Chlorobaculum tepidum TLS: one gene and its partner. The protein of the gene in region 1 interacts with the protein of each later gene in a pairwise test. Links are inferred from orthologs where the notes say so. Each region holds a gene or a part of one and is shown on either strand. Other genes may lie near its edges.

Region 1 (7,142 bases):
GCAAACTCCGGATCGCTTCGAGATTCGCCTGGCGCTCCCCGAGACGTGGCGTAAACTGGACGGTGGCGAGACGGATCATCGGCTGCCGGAACTTCCCGCCGGACGCAATTTTCTCTGCACCATCTTCACGACAGCCGACGCCTCGTTGCGGAAAATGAGCGTGCCGAGCACGAGATAGAGCAAGACGATGAGCAGTTTCACCATCATCGCAAGCAGGCCGCTGATCCCGAAACCGGCAAGCCAGACGAGCAGGTCGTCATGCCATACTGCGAACGCCAGCCCCGCGCCGAGCAAGAGTGACAGGCGGCCCCAATCGTAACTGATCGGGTAGAAGCGCACCGAGTACCACCCCATGCAGAGGCACATCACCGCCGCGCCGAGCAGAATCGCCACCGCCGCGCCATCCATGCCGCCAAGCGGAATCAGAATCCAGCACCCGAGCGTCGTCACGGCGGCTCCCGCGAAGGTCACGACCGGCAGATATTTGGTCTTGCCGGTAATCAGAATGCCTGCCGACAGGTTGGTTGAAATCATGTCGAACACGTAACTGAAAAAGATCCACGGCAGAATCGACATGCCCATCCAGTATTTCGGCGGCAACAGATAGAGCTTGCCGCCCCAGTGGTAGCGCACCAGATCGGGCACAAAAAAAGTGCAGGCCACGGCAAGCACAATCACTGCAATGCCCGAAAGATTCATCACCTGCTTGAAGAGCGGCTTGGCTTCGGGATCGTCAGCATGTTGCAGGAAAAACGGCTGCCAGGCGAAGCGGAAAATCTGGATGAACATCTGGAGCGCCACGCCAAACGCCGCCACCCGACCATAGATACCGGTGATATCCGAAGCCTGGAACCCCGCGCCATACAGGCGGTCGATGTCCTGCTGCGGAATGCGGATCAGGAGATTCCGGTCGATCAGGTGGATGAGCAGGCCAGCGATGCCGGTCGGCACGTAGGGCAAACCAATGCCAAGCAACTGCCGGCACATGCCGGGCGAGAACGTGGGTTTGAGATTTTTGAGTACCGGCAGAATGAACAGCAGGCTGACCACCGAGCCGAGCGCCTCGCCGATGAACACGCCGGACAGACCCGCATGAAGTCCGAGAATGAGCACAAAGGTGCTGATGACGCCGCCGACCACGCCCATCACCTTGGCCAGCGCAAACGGGATCGCCTTGCGCTTCAGCCGAAGTTCGGCAAATGGCACGACGAGCAGCGTATCGAGAAACAGGATCGCTGCGGCGTAACGGATGAACACCCCAGACTCCGGTGCAAGTCCGATGGCTACGGCAATCGACGGCGCAAAGAGCAGCATCAGCGCCGAAAAAAGGATTGAGGTAACAAAGAGGCTGAAAAAAGCCGTCGAAAACAGCGGACGTTCATCCTCGTTCCGTTTGATGACGTCGGAGGCGACCTTCAGGTAAGAGGTTTCGAGACCGTAGGTGAAAATGACATTCGCCAGGGCGATGTTGGCATAAATCACCGCCTGGATGCCATTGTCGAAGGTGGTTAGCTTGTTGGCGTAGAGCGGAACAAGAACGTAGTTAAGACTGCGGGCCAGAATGGTGCTCGCGCCATAGATGACCGTATCCTTCGCGAGAAGCTTGAGTTTGGAGAACATTCGTTGGGCTGCTGGAGGTCGCGGTCAGTTCTTACCGGTCGCCGGGCCAGTCGAGCCGTTGGTTTTGGCTGCCGCCGCTTTCTGCTGCCGGACGGCGTCCATATCGACCTGAAACTTGCCATCTTTCTGGATAACGGGAATCTTGGAGATCACCTCGCGCAGATGCGCCTGTGCTTCGGCCTGCTGTTGCTTCATCTTTTCGAGCTCTTCACCCGTCAGACCGACCGGATTGTCCTTGTCAATCAGGCTATCCTTGAACGATTCGATCTCCATGTTCTGCTCCATCTTCATATGATTGACGAACTTGGAAAGAAAATACATAAGCAGAAAAAAGACCGACAGGGCAAATCCGAAAATGAAAATCCAGCTCATAATCCGCAAGTTATGGTTAGCATGAACAGTTTCCGGGAACAGAAAAGAGCCGTCACGTCACGACACTCCCGTTCGCAACAGGCCGAAACAACTTTCGCCCTGGCTTTGAAAATATCATGAATTTTCCGGATTATAGCGCAAATATCGGATTAAAAATGAATATTTCCAGCTTTTGGCGGCGAACCGGATCGCCGCTGCCGAAACCACATGAGCAACGATGAAAGAACAAGCAACCAGCACGCAGGAGGGCAAGGACATCCTTCTGCAGGAAGCCCAAGCCATCCGCCTGATGAGCGAGCGGCTGGACGAGAACTTTTCCAGAGCAATCGATCTGATGCTCGCCTGCACAGGCAAGATCATCATCTCCGGCATGGGCAAATCGGGCATCATCGGCCAGAAGATCGCGGCGACGCTCTCATCGACCGGCACCACGGCGATTTTCCTCCATCCGGCGGAAGCAGCGCACGGCGACCTCGGCGTGGTTTCGGAGGGCGACACGGTCATCTGCCTTTCCAAAAGCGGCATGACTGAGGAGCTGAACTTCATTCTCCCGGCGCTCCGGGAGCGGAAGGCGACCATCATCGCCTTCACCGGCAACCCTCGTTCCTACCTCGCGATGAACGCCGACGTGGTGCTCGACACCGGCGTCGAGCAGGAGGCGTGCCCTTACGACCTCGCGCCAACCAGCTCGACCACGGCGATGCTCGCGATGGGTGACGCGCTGGCGATCTGCCTCATGAAAAAGAAGAACTTCACCGACCAGGAATTCGCCCTCACCCACCCCAAAGGCTCGCTCGGCAAACAGCTGACGATGCGGGTCGGCGACGTGATGGCCACCGGCGATGCCCTGCCCGTCGTCAGCGAAGATGCAATGCTCTCGGACCTCATCCTCGAAATGACCTCCAAGCGCTACGGCGTCAGCGGCGTCGTGGATGCAGAGGGCAAGCTCACCGGCATTTTCACCGACGGCGACTTGCGGCGGCTGGTGCAGACCGGCGAGTCATTTCTCGACAAAAAAGCGGTCGAGGTGATGACCCCCAACCCGAAAACCGTCGCGCCCGACATGAAGGCCAAAGCCTGCCTCGAACTTCTCGAAACCCACCGCATCACCCAGCTTATGGTGTGTGATGAAAAGCGCTGTCCGGTGGGGATTGTGCATATCCACGATCTGGTAACACTGGGGTTGTAGTTTTTCTCAGATCCGTCTGATTCTGACTGATCTGTCTCCCACCAATAAAAAGAGCGCTCGAAAGCGCTCTTTTTTGTAACTGGACCGAAAGCCTTCAGGCTCTACCAAGCGCTTTCAGCATCGCTTCGCCGATGTCGGCGGGGTTTTCGACAACCTTGATGCCTGCAGCTTCCATTGCCTTGATCTTCTCTTCGGCGGTGCCTTTGCCGCCTGAAACGATCGCTCCCGCGTGACCCATGCGACGGCCGGGAGGGGCAGTGCGGCCCGCGATGAAGCCCACAACCGGCTTTTTGAAGTACTTTTTGATGTACTCGGCGGCCTCCTCTTCAGCGCTGCCGCCGATCTCGCCGATCATGACGAGACCCTCAGTTTCATCATCCTTGGCGAACAGCTTGACGGCGTCAAGGAAGCGGGTGCCGATGATCGGGTCGCCGCCGATACCGATGCAGGTGGACTGGCCGAGACCGACTTCGGTGAGCTGGTGCACCGCTTCGTAAGTCAACGTGCCGCTGCGCGAAACGACGCCGATGGTGCCTTTTTTGTGGATGAAGCCCGGCATGATGCCGACTTTGGCTTCGCCGGGGGTGATGACGCCGGGGCAGTTCGGGCCAACCAGCACCGCGCCTTTTGCCTGCACGTAGCTGTAGGCTTTCATCATGTCGTTGACCGGAATGCCTTCGGTGATGCAGATGATAACCTTCAGTCCGGCGGCGGCGGCCTCCATGATGGCGTCGGCAGCAAATGGCGCGGGCACGAAGATCACCGTCGCGTTGGCTTCGGCCTTGTCCACAGCCTCCTGCACGGTGTCGAAGACCGGCACAGGACGGCAGAATTGATCCTTTTCGTTGCCGTTATAGAGTATTCCGCCCTTGCCAGGAGTGACGCCAGCGACGACGTTGGTGCCGTACTCCAGAATCTGCGAGGTGTGGAAGGTTCCCTCGCCGCCAGTAATTCCCTGGACGACCAGGCGGGTATCTTTATTGACCAGTACGCTCATATGCCGATATTCGTTTTGGTGATGAAAAAAAACCGTCAGTTGGACGGAGCTGTCTGACACAAGGTCTGGAGATGGCGTGCAATGCCAAGCATCTTGCCCTCCTCGAAAAAGTTGCAGATCAGGTGGGCGCCAACCGGCAGGCCAAGGCTGTCAAAGCCGACCGGCACGCTGATGGCGGGCATCCCGACAATGCTGGCCGGGACGGTGAAGACGTCGGCCAGGTACATTTCGAGCGGATTGTCCATCTTGTCGCCGATGCCGAAGGGTGGAAAGGGCGAGGTCGGCCCGAAGATCACATCGACCTTTTCGAACGCTTCGCGATACTTGTCCTGGAAGACGCGGCGTACCTGCTGCGCTTTTTTGTAGTAGGTGTCGTAATAGCCCGCCGAAAGCACGTAGGTGCCAAGCATGATGCGACGCTTGACCTCCGCGCCGAATCCCTCGGTGCGCGAGTTCACGTACATGCTCGAAAGGTCGGGCGAATCGGGAGAACGGTAGCCGTAGCGTGCGCCGTCGAACCGTGCGAGGTTCGAGGAGGCTTCGGCGGTGACAAGAATGTAATAGGCCGCGATGGCGTAATCGCTCTCCGGCAGGTCGATCTCGACCAGCTCCGCGCCCGCTTCTTCGAGCTTTTTCAGCCCTGCCTTGACCACTCCGGCCACGTCGGCATTGAGGCTCTCGGGGAAAAATGCGCGCGGCACGCCGATGCGCAGCCCATCGACGGAGACGTGATCCATCGCGGTATCGTACTCCGGCACGTCGTGGTGCGACGAGGTTGCATCATGCTCGTCCTTTCCGGCAATAACACCAAGCACGAGCGCTGCGTCGTCGCAGTTGGCGGCGAGCAGGCCGATCTGGTCGAATGACGAAGCGAAGGCGACGAGGCCGTAACGCGAGATACGGCCATAGGTTGGCTTGAGACCAATAATGTTGCAGAAACCTGCAGGCTGGCGAACCGAACCGCCGGTATCGGAGCCAAGCGCCACCATGGCGAGATCGTTAGCCACCGCTGCCGCCGAGCCGCCGGAGCTGCCACCGGGCACGCGGGTTTTATCGTAGGGGTTGGGTACCGGGCCGATGGCGGAGTTCTCGTTGGAACTGCCCATCGCAAACTCGTCCATGTTGGTGCGTCCAACAAAAATGGCATCCTCGGCCTGCATCCGCTTGATCACCGTAGCGTCATAGACGCTTTCGTAACCAGCGAGAATCTTCGAGGCACACGACAGAGGCGCCCCCTTCATGGCAATGTTGTCCTTGATGGCAATCGGCATACCGAAAAGCACCCCGGGCGCTTCGCCGCGCTGAAGCTTGCTGTCAAGCTCGCGGGCGCGAGCCATCGCCTCGTCATGAAACACGACGGTGAAAATATTGTCGTCGCGGCTGGAATCGATGCGCTGTAAATAATCTGAAATCACCTGCTCACAGGTTAGCTCACCTGAGAGCAGTCTGGACCTGAGGTCCTCGTAACCATGAAACTGCACGTTTATTCGGCTAGATTATAAATTGAAGATCGTTCATCTGCATGTTGCGGCGGGACAACAACTCCTGCGGATAGAGGGCGCTGCCGGCCGGAAGAGTCCAGTGGGCTCTGCCGCCATCAAACTTGTATAATAACAAATAACTGTCTATAATTCAATTTCATGGAGGTTGCGCGCTTCAAGGATAAGAACGAACCCCCCTCTAAAAGCTGCGAGTTCCGATGAACAGCATTAACCCATTGATTTTCCTACTCTTACATGCCCCAGTGGTTCACATCGAAATCTGATCCTGAAGATACCCGAATCCAGGAAACGCTGAAATCATCCTGCGTGCTTCCCCGACATATCGGCATCATCATGGACGGAAACGGCCGGTGGGCGAAAATCAAAGGCAAGTCGCGCATTGCAGGCCATGTGGCTGGTGTTGAATCGGTGAGAGATGTGGTCGAGGCATCCTCGCAACTCGGCATCGAAAACCTGACGCTGTTCACCTTTTCGATCGAGAACTGGAAAAGACCGAAACCTGAAATTTCGGCCCTGATGAAGCTGCTCATCAAGGTGCTCAGAAAAGAGGCCGTGAAACTGCTTGAAAACGATATCCGATTGGAGGTCATCGGAGATATGGAGATGATCCCCGATGACGTGCGCAAGACACTCGATGAAACCATAGAGCTGACCAGAAAAAACCGAGGCATGGCCATGACCATCGCCCTGAGCTATAGCGGAAAATGGGACATCACCCAGGCTTGTCGGCACATCGCCCTTCAGGTAAAACAGGGTTTGCTCGATCCCGAAACCATAGATGAAAATCTATTTGCTTCGTATCTTTCAACCGCATCAATGCCTGATCCTGATCTGCTGATACGAACCAGCGGCGAGTACCGCATCAGCAATTTTATGCTCTGGCAAAACGCCTATTCCGAAATCATTTTCAGTAACACCCTTTGGCCCGATTTCCGGCGCAACGAATTGTATGAAGCCATCCGGGAGTTTCAAAAACGCGAACGGCGGTTTGGCAAAACCAGCGAGCAACTGAAGACCAATGAAGTAGAATAACACCGAACTGAACCACAGAACCAATCAGCCCTTTCATGAAAACGACACCATTTCCACCAGACAAGTTATCAGCACTCCTGATTGTTCTGGCTCTGCTCAACATCCCCTCATCTTCGGTTTTCGCCAAGGCAAAGCCTTCGACTCCGGCAAACGGATCCGTTACGGCGCGTCCGGCACCAGCCCCCATACAGGAAACCCGGACGTTCACCGTTCGCGAAATTACTTTCAGCGGACTTCAGACCATCAAGGAGTCTGAATTGCTCAAAAGCCTGCCTATCAAAATCAATGACCGGATTACTGTCCCGGGTCAGGAGATTCCCGGCGTGTTGCAATACCTTTGGAATCTGCAATATTTCAGCAATATCCAGATCGAACAAACCGATCTTGGCAGCGGCAACATCAAGCTGACCTTTGTCGTCACCGAGCTCCC
Region 2 (7,159 bases), 110 kb from region 1 along the record:
CAAACCAGCTCGCCGACCTCCACCTCGTCCGGAATGTGACCGACCTCATCCCTTTTAGCAGCGATGAACCACTCTATACGGCCATTGCCAACGCCAGCTATCGCGCCTGTCGCCGGTGGCTTCCTGACACCTCCCTGACCTTCGTGCTGTTCGACATGGAGGGGCAGGCGGTCGTCGTCGATTGAATTGCACGTTGCTGAAGTAGATATGAGGGGCTACAGTCTTTATCGTTGGCGCGCGTTGGCTGTCGATTTTGATATCGTAACGTTTGTTGAAAGGTGCCCATAAGATTCATAGTAATGGCGCTTATGGTTTTGTTCTGTGAGACAGTACTCCCTCTACAAAGAGGGCGCAGGTCTTTCGGTCACTCGATGGGTGGGGGATGTTCCAAAAAAACTGTTTAGTCAATAGTAAAGCAATATCATCCTGTCGAGACCAATAGAGTGTTAAAAACAAAGCAGCTTATTGCAGAGGGCATCGGTTAAGCTCTTTAGAGCTGGCATTCTGCTCATGATATTCTGCATGAGCTGCTGACGCATTACCGGAAACGCGGGTGGTTTGAGGCCTGTAAGTTTCGGGATAAGCAAACGTCAAGTTGAAGAGGTAAACGGGGCGGCGTATCGTAATCTGAATCCCCGTTCAGTTTAGGATATTCCGAGCAAGGCCAAAGGAGAGCCTTCCCCAAAGAGCAGGATATGCAGACTTGAGTGGCTCTCGTATAAAAGCGGCCTTCAAACAGGCGCTTGCTTAACGCTGTTCTGTGTCATTCATTTTTGCATACCCTGAGAGCCGCTTCAGACTATGGCTTTTCAGCATAAGAAAGGATATAATCCAAGCCGGCATACACACTCTCTGCAGAACGATTCAGGGTTAATTGCGCCATAATCCTTGCAAGGGGATGCATCTTGGCAAAAAATGTCCGGTTTTTTGCCAGATACGCATGAAGCGGTTCATAGACATCGTCACGGATGGATTTGATGTCAATCTGGACAAATCCGGCTTTGGTGAGCTTGTTCTGGTAGGATGGGATCAAGTAATAGTTTTCTTGCGGAATATTGAATTTTCCTGCTACAAGATTCCATGAAAACCACTGCTCCATTCGCCTGAAGGGATTGCCGGAGTTTTCTGTTGGCACAATGTCCGCTGTCACAAGCCTTCCGCCCGGCCGCAAAACGCGGAACGCTTCCCTGAAAAAAGCCTCACGAGTTCTGTAGTGGAAAGCGCTTTCTACGGAAACCACCAGATCGATGGACTCGTTTTCAATGGGCATTGCTGTTGCCGAACCTTCTCGTAAATCGATTGATTGTTCCAGACCTGCATCAGCAACACGCTTCCGGGCGCGCTCCACCTGGGAACTCGTAATGTTCAGGCCGATGATTTTTTCGGGTTTCAGTTGTCTTGCCCAGAGGATGTCCTGATCGCCAAAACCGTACCCACAATCCAGCACAATATCGCCCGGCCCCATGCCGCCTCTTTTCGCCACCAGCAGCGCAAGCGCTTCACTGGCTTCATCGATGGTATCCGCCTTCCGCCAATAGCCGAGATTCAGATAGAGCGCGTTCTCGGTTAGAGAAGAGGTGCCGATCAAATCATAGACTTCCGTTGTTTTCAACCCGTGGAATGGATTGAAAAGCCAGTTCAGATATCCAAAAAAACGATCTATCGTATCATCTGACATGGTGATGATTTGTTTTCCGATGAAGCCGCCCGAATCATGTTCACCATCCGTCGATGAGCCTCTTAACCTGTGAATGCGCCCAGATGATCATGCGTGGGAAAAACTGGAGAAGCAACCAGTAACCAATCTACACGTGCATTGAGTAATTCGTTCATCACTGCGGCTGCGTTGAACCTGTAACGAAAAAGTGGACACTATCCCGAATCGGTGCGTACCGACAAGCTTTACCGGACGCGAGAGAACCGGAACTGGTCCAAAAAGCGAGGCATCCGCGATGCGGTCAAAGGCAACTTCGGCCAGGCGCAACAGCGATATGGCCCGTTTGGCCAAGAGCAGCATGACGGCGGTCTCGGTCATTTTTCTGGTGATGAATCCGGGTCAGCTGTTCAACCTGCTTTTTTGCGCCGTTTCGAATGGCGCTGCTGGCTGGCGAGCCGCATCGAAAATATCCATCGGATAAGATCACCCCAGGCTGCGGCGATGCACTGCTGTTTGAGCGCCTATCGATTGGCTTGGCAAGGCCTAATTATCAACATAGCAACAAGTTCGTGGGCTTGCTCTATTGACTTCTTCCCGGATATGCCGTTTGAGGCCTGGACGAGCAATATGACCTACTTGCGGACCGATAGCGGTTAGCACAGCACCTCACGGTGATCATGGAACTCTTCAATCGGGAGATCGTCGGTTATTGACTCAGCAGGAGTCCAAACGAAACCTCCTCAGCCTCTTGTTTCTCTTCTTTCTTCTTCACCGCCCCCGCAGCCCCCGGAAGAAATCCTGCAACAAACTTTCGGCTTTGCGCTCCATGATGCCGCCATACACCTCGGGCTGGTGGTTGAGTGCGTTGCAGGCGGTAATGTTGAGAACGGTTCCCGCCGCGCCCATCTTGGGATCCCACGCGCCAAAGACCACGCGGCTGATTTTCGACAGCACGATCGCCCCTGCGCACATTGGGCAGGGTTCGAGCGTAACGGCGAGCGTGCATCCTTCGAGATATTTGCTGCCTATAGTTGCCATTGCCGAGGTCAGGGCGATCATTTCGGCGTGCGCGGTGGCGTCCGACAGAGTCTCCACCTGGTTGTAGCCGCGCCCGATGATCAAGCCGTTCGGGTCGAGCACCACCGCGCCGACCGGCACCTCCTTGCTTTCGTACGCCTTGATCGCCTCCCTGAAGGCGAGTTCCATGCAGTGGTTCAGGTCAGACATCATGATGCGAAGAAATGTGCGCTACGAGCCACAGCGGTTTCAGTAAAACAAGAATTTTTGTTATCATAAAGTTTAAACTTTTTTCCGCGTTAAGCCCGGTACCGACCGGCAAGTATTCTCCCGTAACCATAGAACTTGTACTATGAATATTCATGAGTATCAGGGTAAAGGCATCCTGAAACAGTTCGGCGTGGCCGTTCCCAAGGGCATAGTAGCATTTTCGGCTGAAGAAGCAAAACAAGCGGCAGAGCAGCTCTTCGAGGAGCAGTCGAGCCCCGTAGTGGTCGTCAAGGCGCAGATTCACGCCGGTGGCCGCGGCAAGGCTGGCGGTGTCAAACTGGCAAAATCGCCTGAAGAGGTGTTCGAAATCGCCCAGAAAATGCTCGGCGCAACGCTGGTAACACACCAGACCGGACCCGAAGGCAAGGAGGTTCGCCGTCTCCTCATCGAAGAGGGCATGAATATCGACAAGGAGTTCTACCTCGGCATCACCCTCGACCGCACCACGTCGAGCAACGTGCTCATGGTCTCGACCGAAGGCGGCATGGAGATCGAGAAAGTGGCCGAAGAGACCCCAGAAAAGCTGCTCAAGATTCACGTCGATCCAGTCTACGGCCTGCAGGGCTTCCAGGCTCGCAAGGCGGCGTTCTTCCTCGGCTTGCAGGGTGAGCAGTTCCGCAACGGCGTCAAGTTCATCGAGGCGCTTTACAACGCGTACACCACCATCGACGCCTCGCTGGCTGAGATCAACCCGCTGGTCATCACCAAGGAGGGCCGCGTGCTCGCGCTCGACGCCAAGATCAACTTCGACGACAACGCCCTCTACCGCCACTCTGATTTCCACGATCTGCGTGACATTACCGAAGAGGATCCGCTCGAATACGAAGCCTCGAAATCGAACCTCAACTACGTGCGCCTCGACGGCAACGTTGGCTGCATGGTCAACGGCGCAGGCCTGGCGATGGGCACCATGGACCTCATCCAGCTCTCCGGCGGCAGACCGGCCAACTTCCTTGATGTCGGCGGCGGTGCAAGCTCCAAGACAGTCGAAGAGGGTTTCAAAATCATCTTGGGCGACAAAAACGTCAAGGCGATCCTGGTCAACATCTTCGGCGGCATCGTACGCTGCGACCGCGTGGCCGGAGGCATCATCGAAGCCGCCAAAAACATCGGCCTGAAGGTACCGGTGATCGTGCGCCTCGAAGGCACAAACGCCACAGAGGCCCAGAAAATGCTCGACGAATCGGGTCTCAACCTCATCTCGGCCAAAGGCCTGAGGGACGCTGCGGAAAAGGTGCAGAAGGCACTGGCCACAGCATAAAGTCCCAACACACGCAAACAAACGGAAAAGCCCGCCCCCACAGAACGAACTTCATGGAGGCGGGCTTTTCCGTTTTGCCACTAACACAGGAGAAAAAAACTGAGGTCTCTTTTCGATAAGAGAAATGCGTACAATCCTAAAAAAGCCGGACGAAAGGATCAACCAGCCTATCGCCCGGCCAAATCAGCAACAACCCGTTCTTCTCCGCGATTCATCGTTTACTCAGACATTCATCTTCACACATCACAATCAACTATAACACATAACATGGCGAAGAAGAGCCGGAACGTTGCTGTCAATCAACACACAAAGAACAACACATCACAACCTTACTCAAGAACATTCAACACAAAAACTCATTATATCATTCAACTCATCCCTTACAATTATTGAGACGATGATGCTCAAACTTCCTTGCGCGCTTTTTTATTTTTTTTCAAAAAATAATTTTGCTCTGTCGAATCCAGCCGCCCCTCACTCGTAACGCAGCGCCTCTACAGGTTTGAGTGCCGCCGCTTTTCTGGCAGGCCACAAGCCAAAAAACAGACCGATCAGCACGGAGAAGCCTGTGGCAAGCACCACCGAGAACATCGACGTTTTCACCGCCCACCCGGCGAAGGCTGAAAGCATTACCGAAACACCGACACCAACCACGATACCGATGATGCCACCGCTAAGCGTCATACCCACCGATTCAATCAGAAACTGAAGCATGATGTCTCCTTTCCGCGCGCCGATAGCCTTGCGAAGGCCGATCTCGCGGGTGCGCTCGGTCACCGAAACCAGCATGATGTTCATAATGCCGATGCCGCCCACCACCAGCGAAATGGCCGCGATCGAGCCAAGCAGCATACTCATGGTCTGCGTGGTGGCGCTGAGCATCTGCTGGAACTGGGTCATATCGCGAATGTTGAACGAATCCTGATCGTCAGCGGCCAGCTTGTGCCGTTTACGAATCAGCGCGTCAATGGCCTGCGTTGCCGGAGCGATGTTTTCAGCGCTCGAAACCTCCACGTAAATGCCGTCGAGATACAGCTTGCCAAGTACGCGGTACATGGCGGTCGAAACAGGAATGTAAACGACATCGTCCTGATCGCGAGGGCCTGCGAAACCCTTGGCCGGAGCGACGCCAATGACCCTGAAGTTGATCCTGTTGATCTTGATGATCTTGTCAACCGGATCAGCGTCGCCGAAAAGCTGCATGGCAACGGTCGTCCCGAGAATCGCGACCTTGGCTCTCTCCTGAATCTCTTCCCTAGTAAACCAGCGCCCAACAGTGGGTATGGCAGCGCGCATCTCGCCATAATCATAATCGACACCCTCGACACTGGTGCTCCAGTTCTTGTCGAGATAGACCAGTTGGCCCGATCCGGTAACATCGCCGGAGACGTGATCGATCAGATTGGGAATAGCCTGAATGGCTGCCGCGTCCTTTTCGGTGAAACGGGTCACCGTACCGAAACCCTGCGAAGCGCCGCCGATCTTTGCCGAACCGCCCCTGACCGAGAGCAGGTTCGATCCCATCGATTTCAACTGCTCCTCCATCGATGCTTTCGCCCCGGTACCAAGCGCCATCATGGCGATGACCGAAGCAACACCGACAAGGATGCCGAGCACCGACAGGAACGTCCTGATCTTGTTGGACGCGATAGACTGGAACGCCTGAACCACAAAACCAAGCAGGCGCGACGGCTGAAAAAGCGCGGAATGAGCGGCCTCCATGCCTCCTTGGGGCATTTGGGGGTTGAGTCGCGCATCCTGTTTCTTGCGGTCGTCCACCACGACCCCATCCTTCATGGTTATCACCCTGTCGGCAAATTCGGCGATATCCGTCTCGTGCGTCACCATGATGATGGTTTTGCCTTGCCGGTGCAGATCGGTGAGAATCCGCATGATCTCGTGCGAATTCTTCGTGTCGAGATTGCCGGTTGGTTCGTCGGCGAAGATGAGCATTGGATCCCGGATGAGCGCACGAGCGATGGCCACCCGCTGCTGCTCGCCGCCCGACATCTGGTTCGGGCGATGATCCGATCGTTGCGCGAGTCCGACCATCTCAAGCCGCTTCAGCGCGTCCTTACGAAAATCGCCACGCTGACCGCTATAAATGCAGGGGAGCACCACGTTGTCAATCGTGCTCATCCGGCTGAGCAGGTGAAACTGCTGGAACACGAACCCGGCCACGTTGTTCCTGATTCCGGCCAGCTCGTCGTCGCTCATCCGGCTTACCTCCTTGCCCATCAGGCGATACTGCCCGGTATCGGGCACATCGAGCAAGCCGAGAATGTGCATCAGCGTGGACTTGCCCGAACCCGACGCGCCCATGATCGCCACGAACTCACCCTGTCCAATCGTCAGGCTCACGCCGTCAAGCGCCTTGACCGAACTCTCACCGATCCGGTAGGTTTTGGTAACGTTGACGATTTCGATCATCGCTGCCGGTTTTGTTGTGAGCTCCTGCGCTGAGGCATGAATGGGTTGGTGCCCGCACTGTTTTTCGGCAGCGAGTAGGCGGCATTTTTGACCAGAATGACATCCGATGGAGAAACCCCGCTGACGATCTCCACATTGTTGTCATCGGACAGGCCGATCCGCACTGGCGTGCGCTTGACCGAATCGGGGGCTGCAACTCTTTTCAGCACAAAGGAATGGCTGTTGCGGCTCTTGACGGCGGCAAGCGGAAGCATGAGTACGTGATCCTTTTCGTTGACGACAATATCGACATTGGCGCTCATGCCCGACCTGAACACCTCGGGCACCTTTCGGGGCACGATATCGACATGATAGATATTGACGTTGTTGACCAGCGTCGATTCGTAATAGATATGATCGACCACCCCTTCGACGTGGATGTCGGGATAGGCATCGAGACTGATTACCGCCTTCTGGCCGAGCTTGACGTTCCCGATGTCGGTTTCATCGACATTGGCCCTCACAATGAGCCGGTCGGAGAGCAC

What was found. The genes of interacting proteins can lie anywhere in the genome.
Region 2: the proteins of sucD (region 1) and sucC interact in binary tests that used the Escherichia coli proteins (3 or more experiments, as listed by UniProt). The link is inferred for Chlorobaculum tepidum TLS from one-to-one orthologs.

The regions. Positions count from the first base shown.
Region 1 is NC_002932.3:279,127-286,268, reverse strand. The notes cover bases 2,228-5,105. They hold sucD (succinate--CoA ligase subunit alpha), read right to left. Parts: upstream 4,179-5,105; coding sequence 3,276-4,178; downstream 2,228-3,275. Other genes in these bases: gatA (Asp-tRNA(Asn)/Glu-tRNA(Gln) amidotransferase subunit GatA), read right to left, coding at 4,214-5,105; AYT24_RS01345 (KpsF/GutQ family sugar-phosphate isomerase), read left to right, coding at 2,282-3,181. In the rest of the region: AYT24_RS01360 (nitrilase-related carbon-nitrogen hydrolase), read right to left, coding at 1-79; AYT24_RS01355 (lipopolysaccharide biosynthesis protein), read right to left, coding at 76-1,620; AYT24_RS01350 (hypothetical protein), read right to left, coding at 1,645-1,992; more of gatA, read right to left, coding at 5,106-5,659; AYT24_RS01330 (isoprenyl transferase), read left to right, coding at 5,915-6,712; outer membrane protein assembly factor BamA, read left to right, coding at 6,748-7,142. UniProt on the Escherichia coli protein: Succinyl-CoA synthetase functions in the citric acid cycle (TCA), coupling the hydrolysis of succinyl-CoA to the synthesis of either ATP or GTP and thus represents the only step of substrate-level phosphorylation in the TCA.
Region 2 is NC_002932.3:389,863-397,021, reverse strand. Bases 2,221-5,115 are described here. They hold sucC (ADP-forming succinate--CoA ligase subunit beta), read left to right. Parts: upstream 2,221-3,026; coding sequence 3,027-4,205; downstream 4,206-5,115. Other genes in these bases: AYT24_RS01845 (ABC transporter permease), read right to left, coding at 4,680-5,115; AYT24_RS01855 (nucleoside deaminase), read right to left, coding at 2,426-2,884; AYT24_RS10695 (hypothetical protein), read left to right, coding at 2,221-2,314. Also shown: cobalt-precorrin-5B (C(1))-methyltransferase CbiD, read left to right, coding at 1-185; AYT24_RS01865 (class I SAM-dependent methyltransferase), read right to left, coding at 800-1,678; more of AYT24_RS10695, read left to right, coding at 1,886-2,220; more of AYT24_RS01845, read right to left, coding at 5,116-6,635; AYT24_RS01840 (efflux RND transporter periplasmic adaptor subunit), read right to left, coding at 6,632-7,159. UniProt on the Escherichia coli protein: Succinyl-CoA synthetase functions in the citric acid cycle (TCA), coupling the hydrolysis of succinyl-CoA to the synthesis of either ATP or GTP and thus represents the only step of substrate-level phosphorylation in the TCA.